2 linked regions of the Hydrogenophaga sp. SL48 genome follow. The protein of the gene in region 1 interacts with the protein of each later gene in a pairwise test. Links are inferred from orthologs where the notes say so. Each region holds a gene or a part of one and is shown on either strand. Other genes may lie near its edges.

The links.
Region 2: the proteins of IM738_RS08685 (region 1) and IM738_RS09490 interact in binary tests that used the Escherichia coli proteins (3 or more experiments, as listed by UniProt). The link is inferred for Hydrogenophaga sp. SL48 from one-to-one orthologs.

Annotation. Positions count from the first base shown.
Region 1 is NZ_CP063400.1:1,805,876-1,809,515, forward strand. The notes cover bases 620-3,619. They hold IM738_RS08685 (ABC-F family ATP-binding cassette domain-containing protein), read left to right. Parts: upstream 620-1,114; coding sequence 1,115-3,124; downstream 3,125-3,619. Other genes in these bases: prmB (50S ribosomal protein L3 N(5)-glutamine methyltransferase), read left to right, coding at 620-1,118; IM738_RS08690 (GlsB/YeaQ/YmgE family stress response membrane protein), read left to right, coding at 3,212-3,460. Also shown: dapE (succinyl-diaminopimelate desuccinylase), read left to right, coding at 1-219; more of prmB, read left to right, coding at 225-619. UniProt on the Escherichia coli protein: Genetic data indicate it may be involved in ribosome assembly or function.
Region 2 is NZ_CP063400.1:1,994,084-1,998,126, forward strand. The notes cover bases 188-3,590. They hold IM738_RS09490 (2-oxoglutarate dehydrogenase E1 component), read right to left. Parts: upstream 3,280-3,590; coding sequence 388-3,279; downstream 188-387. Other genes in these bases: odhB (2-oxoglutarate dehydrogenase complex dihydrolipoyllysine-residue succinyltransferase), read right to left, coding at 188-297; IM738_RS09495 (ArsR/SmtB family transcription factor), read right to left, coding at 3,523-3,590. In the rest of the region: more of odhB, read right to left, coding at 1-187; more of IM738_RS09495, read right to left, coding at 3,591-3,897. UniProt on the Escherichia coli protein: E1 component of the 2-oxoglutarate dehydrogenase (OGDH) complex which catalyzes the decarboxylation of 2-oxoglutarate, the first step in the conversion of 2-oxoglutarate to succinyl-CoA and CO(2).

The DNA.
Region 1 (3,640 bases):
CACACCGAGACCGGCATCAAAACCCAGCTCTCCACCACCGGCGGCACCAGCGACGGGCGTTTCATTGCCCAGGTCTGCCCGCAGGTGATCGAGCTCGGTCCGCCCAACGCCACCATCCACAAAATCGACGAACACGTGGCCGTGGCCGACATCGAGCCACTGAAGAACATCTACCGCCGCGTGCTGGACAACCTGTCGCAACAGGTCGCCAGCCGCTGAACCCCATGACCCTGCAAGACCTTCTGGCCGGGGCCACGGCGCGTCTCGAAGCCGCTCAACTCGCCTATGGCCACGGCACCCACAACGCCCGCGACGAAGCGGCCTGGCTCGTGCTCTGGCAACTTCACCTGCCGCTGGACAGTGACCTGGACGAGATGGCCGAGACCCCGGTCAGCGACGAAGAGGCGCTGGCCGTGGCCGACCTGATCACGCGCCGCATTCAAACCCGACGACCCGCTGCCTACCTCACGCAAGAAGCCTGGTTGCAGGGTGTGTCGTTCTACGTCGACGAGCGCGCCATCGTGCCGCGCAGCTTCATCGCGGAGCTGATCGTCGACGGGGGCTTTGACGCCTGGTTGTCCGATGACACACGCAACGTGCTCGACCTGTGCACCGGCAACGGCAGCCTGGCCGTGCTCGCGGCCATGGCGTACCCCGATGTGCAGGTCACCGGCGCCGACATTTCCGCCGACGCCCTGGCCGTGGCCCGCATCAACGTGGACCGGCACGGCCTGCAGGACCGCATCACCCTCATCGAGTCCGACGGGCTCAGGGACTGCCCCGGCCCCTACGACCTGGTGCTGTGCAACCCGCCCTATGTCAACGCGCAGAGCATGAGCGCCCTGCCCGCCGAGTACCTCGCCGAGCCCGAACTCGCGCTGGCCGGCGGAGCCGATGGCATGGACTTTGTCCGCCATCTGCTGCGCGATCTCCCCTCCCGCCTGGGCCCGAAGGGCGTGCTGGTGCTTGAAATCGGCAACGAACGCGAACACTTCGAAGCTGCGTTTCCGCAACTCGATGCCGTGTGGCTGTCCACCAGCGCCGGCGACGACCAGGTTCTTCTTCTCACCTCCGATTCCCTTTCGGCACTGGCTTCCCAGCCAACGCCCCTCCCATGATCACATTGAAAAACCTGGTCCTTCGTCGCGGCACGAAGGTCCTGCTCGATGGCGCTTCCGCCACCATCAACCCCGGTGAAAAAGTCGGCCTGGTCGGGCGCAACGGCGCCGGCAAGTCCAGCCTGTTCGGTCTGCTCAACAAGACACTGCACGAAGACAAGGGCGACTTCTATGTGCCCGCCCAGTGGCGCATGGCGCAGGTGGCACAGGACATGCCCGAGACCGACATGCCCGCCACGCAGTTCGTGATCGAAGGCGACGTGACACTGCTTGCCGCGCAGCAGGAAGTGACCGCATCGGAAGACAGCAACGATGGCGAGCGCATGGCCCACGCCTACATGGCGCTGCATGACGCCGGCGCGCACGACGCCCCGGCCCGTGCGCAAGCCCTGATCCTCGGTCTGGGGTTCCGCATGGACGAACTGGACCGCCCGGTCAACAGCTTTTCGGGCGGCTGGCGCATGCGCCTGCAGCTCGCCCGCGCGCTGATGTGTCCCAGCGACCTGCTGCTGCTCGACGAACCCACCAACCACCTGGACCTGGACGCCCTGGTCTGGCTGGAGGCCTGGCTGCAACGCTACAGCGGCACCATGCTGGTGATCAGCCACGACCGCGAGTTTCTGGACGCTGTGACCAATGTCACCGTCCACATCGAACGCGCCCAACTCACGCGCTACGGTGGCAACTACAGCAAGTTCGAAGACATGCGCGCCGAACAGATGGCGCTGCAGGCCACGGCGTACTCCAAGCAGCAGGAAAAGGTCGCGCACCTGCAGAAATTCATCGACCGCTTCAAGGCCAAGGCCAGCAAGGCCAAGCAGGCTCAGAGCCGGGTCAAGGCGCTGGAGCGCATGGAGAAAATCGGCCCGGTGCTGGCCGACGCCGACTTCACTTTCGAGTTCAGCGAGCCGCAGAACCTGCCCAACCCGATGCTGGCCATGCAGGACGTCAGCTTTGGCTACCCAGCGCCGGAAGACGGCGGTGAACCCACCGTGATCGTGCGCAACGTCAGTCGCTCGGTGCTGGCCGGGCAGCGCATCGGCATCCTGGGTGCCAACGGCCAGGGCAAATCCACCGTGGTGAAGACCATCGCGCGCGACCTGAAGGCCATCAGCGGCGAGATCATCGAGGGCAAGGGACTGAACATCGGCTACTTCGCCCAGCAGGAACTCGATGTGCTGCGCCCCGCCGACACCCCGCTGGAACACATGATCCGCCTGGTGCGAGAGTGCACGGCGCAGAGCCGCCTGAGTGGTCAGGCCACGCGCGAGCAGGACCTGCGCAGCTTCCTAGGCAGCTTCAACTTCACCGGCGACCAGGTGAAGCAGGCGGTGGGCAGCATGAGCGGCGGGGAAAAGGCCCGCCTGGTGCTGTGCATGATCGTCTGGCAGCGCCCCAACCTGCTGTTGCTCGATGAGCCCACCAACCACTTGGATCTCGCGACGCGTGAGGCCTTGTCGATGGCGCTCAACGAATTCGAAGGCACTGTCATGCTGGTCAGCCACGACCGCGCGTTGCTGCGTGCCGTCTGCGACGAGTTCTGGCTGGTCTCGCGCGGCGGCATCGGCCCGTTCGATGGCGACCTGGACGACTACCAGCGCTACCTGCTGGACGTGGCCAAACAGGCCCGAGAAGCCCAGCGACAGGAACAGAAGGACCAGCGCAACGCGCCAGCGGCTGCACCCGTTGTCGCCGTGGCAGCGCCTGCACCTGCTCCGGCCGCCAATCGCAGCCCGGAACAACGCAAGCAGGATGCCCAACGCCGGCAGCAACTGACCGAACAGTTGCGCCCTTTGAAGAAGGAGTTGGAACAAAACGAAAAACGCATGGCGGCACTCTCCCAAGAAAAATCAGGTTTGGAAGCCGTACTGAGCCAGCAGACCACTCCGTCAGCCATGGCCGATGCCGGGCGCAAGCTCAAAGCCATCAACGACGACATCGAGGCACTGGAAGCGCGCTGGCTGGAACTGACCGATGCCATCGAATCGGCCAGCAGCGTTGCATGAACCTTGAGCGACGGCGAAGGCGCCTTCAACATCGCGCTACAGTCCAGAGGCATTTTTCAACCGCCCATTTTGAAAGGTAGACCCCACATGATGTCCATTCTTGGAACTCTGTTCATTGGCCTGATCGCGGGCTTTGTCGCCCGTGCCATCAAACCCGGCGACGACGGCATGGGCTGGATCATGACCGCGGTGCTGGGTGTGGCGGGTTCGTTTCTCGCCAGCTACGGCGGTGCTGCGCTGGGTCTGTATGCCCCAGGCCAGATCGCTGGTTTTGTCGCGTCTGTTGTCGGCGCCGTGATCCTGCTGGTGATCTACGGTTTTGTGAAGAAAAAGTAGACCTTGAATCGGCTCACTGAGGTTGGCGTTCCAAGGACCTCACCGAAACACAAAGAACCATGAAAAAAGCCCCGATCGAAAGATCGGGGCTTTTTATTTGGTGGGACGTGCGGGGGTCGAACCCACGACAAACGGATTAAAAGTCCGCTGCTCTACCAACTGAGCTAACGTCCCATCAAC
Region 2 (4,043 bases), 190 kb from region 1 along the record:
CGCTGCGGCCACCGGAGCGGGCGCGGCGGCGGCGGGCGCAGCAGCACCCGCCACAGCGGCGGTGTCGATGCGCGCGATCAGCTGCTCGGCGGCCACCGTGGCGCCATCGCCCTGGAGGATTTCGACCAGCACGCCCGACGATGGTGCCGGGCATTCCAGCACGACCTTGTCGGTCTCGATCTCGATCAGGGTTTCATCCGCGGTGACGGCATCACCGACCTTCTTTTTCCATTGCAGCAGGGTGGCCTCGGCCACGGACTCGGAGAGCTGCGGAACTTTGACTTCTACGATTGCCATGTTCTTGTCCTAGAGATATTGCGTTCAGGGTCGGGGGTCGGGCGAGCCAGGCGCGGTGCGCGCGTGGCCAGCCGATCAACGTGCCGACAGTTACTTGGTGAGGATGAAACCCTTGAGCTTGCTGAAAGCGGCTTCGATCAGGGTCTTCTGCTGCTCCTGGTGCAGGTGGGCGTAACCCACGGCCGGCGATGCCGATGCGGCACGGCCGGCGTAACCCAGCTTCTGACCGTCGAGCATGTTCTCGTGGATGTAGTGCTGCACGAAGAACCAGGCCCCCTGGTTCTGCGGCTCGTCCTGGCACCACACGATGTCGGTGGCGTTGGGGTACTTCTTGAGTTCGGCGCCGAACACCTTGTGCGGGAACGGGTACAGCTGCTCCACGCGCAGGATGGCCACGTCGTCGTCGCCACGCTCTTCGCGTTTCTTGACCAGGTCGTAGTACACCTTGCCCGAGCAGCAGATCACGCGCTTGACCTTCTCGGCCTTCTTGGCCACGTCCGGATGGCTGTCCGGAATCACGGTCTGGAAACCGCCTTTGGTGAACTCGGACAGCGGCGAGGTCGCGTCCTTGTTGCGCAGCAGCGACTTGGGCGTGAAGATGATCAGCGGCTTGCGCAGGTTGCGGATCACCTGGCGGCGCAGGATGTGGAAGATCTGGCTGGCCGTGGTCGGCTGCACGAGCTGCATGTTGGTGTCGGCGGCCAGCTGCATGAAGCGCTCCAGGCGCGCCGAGCTGTGCTCGGGGCCCTGGCCTTCGTAGCCGTGCGGCAGCATCAGCGTGATGCCGTTGACGCGGCCCCACTTCACCTCGCCGGAGGCGATGAACTGGTCGATCACCACCTGCGCGCCGTTGGCGAAATCGCCGAACTGCGCTTCCCAGATCACGAGGGTGTTCGGGTCGTTGGACGCGTAGCCGTATTCAAAGCCCAGCACCGCCTCTTCGGACAGGATGGAGTCGATCACGACGAACGGCGCCTGATTGTCGGCCACGTTCTGCAGCGGCGTGTAGGTGCCTTCGTTCCACTTTTCACGGTTCTGGTCGTGGATCACGGCGTGGCGGTGCGTGAAGGTGCCACGGCCGCAGTCTTCGCCGGACAGGCGCACCGGGAAGCCGCTGGCCACCAGCGAGGCAAAGGCCATGTGCTCGCCCATGCCCCAGTCCACCGGAATGTCGCCACGGCCCATGGCCGCGCGGTCGGCGTACACCTTCTTCACCAGCTGGTGCGGGGTCACGCTGTCGGGGATGGTGGTCAGGCGGTCCGAGAGGCGCTTCCACTCGGCCATCGGAATGGCGGTGTCGCCCGAGTCGGTCCACTTCTTGCCCAGGAAGGGCGACCAGTCGACCGCGTACTTGCTCTTGAAGTTGGTCAGCACCGGGTCCACGGTGTGGCGACCAGCGTCGAGCGCGGCGCGATAGGCCTTGGACATGTCATCGCCCAGCGTCTCACCCAGGCCTTGCGCGGCCAGCTTGTCGGCGTAGAGCTTGCGGGTGCCGGGGTGGGCGCCGATTTTCTTGTACATCAGCGGCTGGGTCAGGCTCGGGGTGTCCTGCTCGTTGTGGCCCAGCTTGCGGAAGCAGATGATGTCCACGACCACGTCCTTGCGGAAGGTCATGCGGTACTCCAGCGCCAGCTGGGTGGCCAGCACCACGGCTTCGGGGTCGTCGCCGTTAACGTGCAGCACCGGCGACTCGACACCCTTGACGATGTCGGTGCAGTACAGCGTGGAGCGCAGGTCGCGCGGGTCGGAGGTGGTGAAACCGATCTGGTTGTTGATGATCAGGTGCACCGTGCCGCCCGTGGTGTAGCCACGGGTCGCGGCGAGCGCCAGGGTTTCCTGGTTCACGCCCTGGCCGGCGAAAGCCGCGTCGCCGTGCACGAGCACCGGCAACACCTGATTGCCCAGCGGGTCGCCACGGCGGTCCATGCGGGCACGCACCGAGCCTTCAACCACCGGGTTCACGATTTCCAGGTGCGACGGGTTGAACGCCAGCGAGAGGTGCACCGGGCCGCCAGGGGTGGACACGTCGGAGCTGAAGCCCTGGTGGTACTTCACGTCACCAGCGGGCAGCTCTTCGGGCGCGGTGTGGTCGAACTCGGCGAACAGGTCCTTGGGCATCTTGCCCAGGATGTTGACCAGCACGTTGAGGCGGCCGCGGTGGGCCATACCGATCACGATCTCCTGCACGCCCTGAGCGCCGGCCTGCTGGATCACCTCGTCCATGGCGGCGATGAAGCTCTCGCCACCTTCGAGCGAGAAGCGCTTCTGGCCCACGTACTTGGTGTGCAGAAAACGCTCCAGGCCTTCGGCCGCGGTCAGGCGGTCGAGGATGGCCTTTTTCTTGTCGGCGTTGAATGCCGGCTTGCTGCGGATCGATTCCAGCTTTTCCTGCCACCAGCGCTTCTGCGTCTGGTCGCTGATGTACATGTACTCGGCCCCGACGCTGGCGCAATAGGTTTCGCGCAAGGCGTTGAGCAGGTCGCGCAAGGACATGACCTCCTTGCCGAAGAAGGTGTTGCTGGTGTTGAACACGGTCTCGAAATCGGCGTCGGTGAAGCCGTAGAACGAGGGGTCGAGTTCGGGAATGTGGTCGCGCTCGGTGCGCTTGAGCGGGTCGAGGTCGGCCCAGCGAGAGCCGACGTTGCGGTAGGCGGCAATGAGCTGCTGCACGGCCACGCGCTTGCGACCCAGATCGGAGTCGGCGCCGGCGGCGACAACGACACGGGTTCCACCTTGTTTGGCGCGTTCGGCGAAGGCGTTGATGACGGGCAGGTGGGGCACATCACGGGCATCGGTGCCGTCGACGGCAGGCACGTGCTGCAAGGCGTCGAAGTAGCTGCGCCAGTTGTCTGGCACGCTGCCAGGGTTGTTCAGGTAGTTCTCATACATCTCTTCCACGTACGGCGCGTTGCCGCCGAAGAGGTACGAGTTGTTTTGGAAGGCAACATAGACGTTGCTCCCGTTCGATGGGGAATTGCTCATAGATCCGCTGACCTCCGCTTCCCTCTGGGAAACATTAGCTGGTTAAAGAAACCTCCCGCGACACGGCTTGACCGATTGGCGGATGCGACAGTGACTGTGGAAGGACCTGACTGCAGCCCGCGATTGTGCCATCGCCGGAACAGCTGCGGTGCAGAGATTGCGTGTTATCGGTGCATTGGCACCGAAATGAGGTTCGCGTGTTGCGCGACGGCGAAGCGACAGCCTCCCGTCAGCGAGCGCGCGTCAGGCGCCGACGCGGGGTGACAGGCGCTCGGAGGCAGGCACCGCGCTGGGCTCGTCCATCTCGATCGCGATCTGGGTGCAGACGGTGCGACACAGGGTCACCGCCTTCTCACTCTGGACACGGTAAATGACCTGCGTGCCCTCCTTGCGCTTGGCCAGCACGCCTGCCCTGTACAGCAGGTTCAGGTGTTGCGACAGGTTGGGCTGTGTGGTCTGGATCTCCAGCAGCAGCTGGGACACGGATTTTTCCTTGTCGCACAGGGCGCTCAGGATGCGCAAGCGCATCGGTGTGGCCAACACACCGAACAGTTCGGCTGCCAGCTCGAAAACACGGACTTTCTCGATGTGGGCGTCAGACCCGATCATTTGTTCCATGGTTCACCACACTTTTGTCAATATAAGCATGGATCATACTGACTTCAGGAGGGCTGTCACCCGCCCAAAATACACCCGGGAGTTCAAAAAAAAACACCGGCGCCCTTGCGGGTAGCGCCGGTGCTTTCTACAGCCCGGAACGCGCC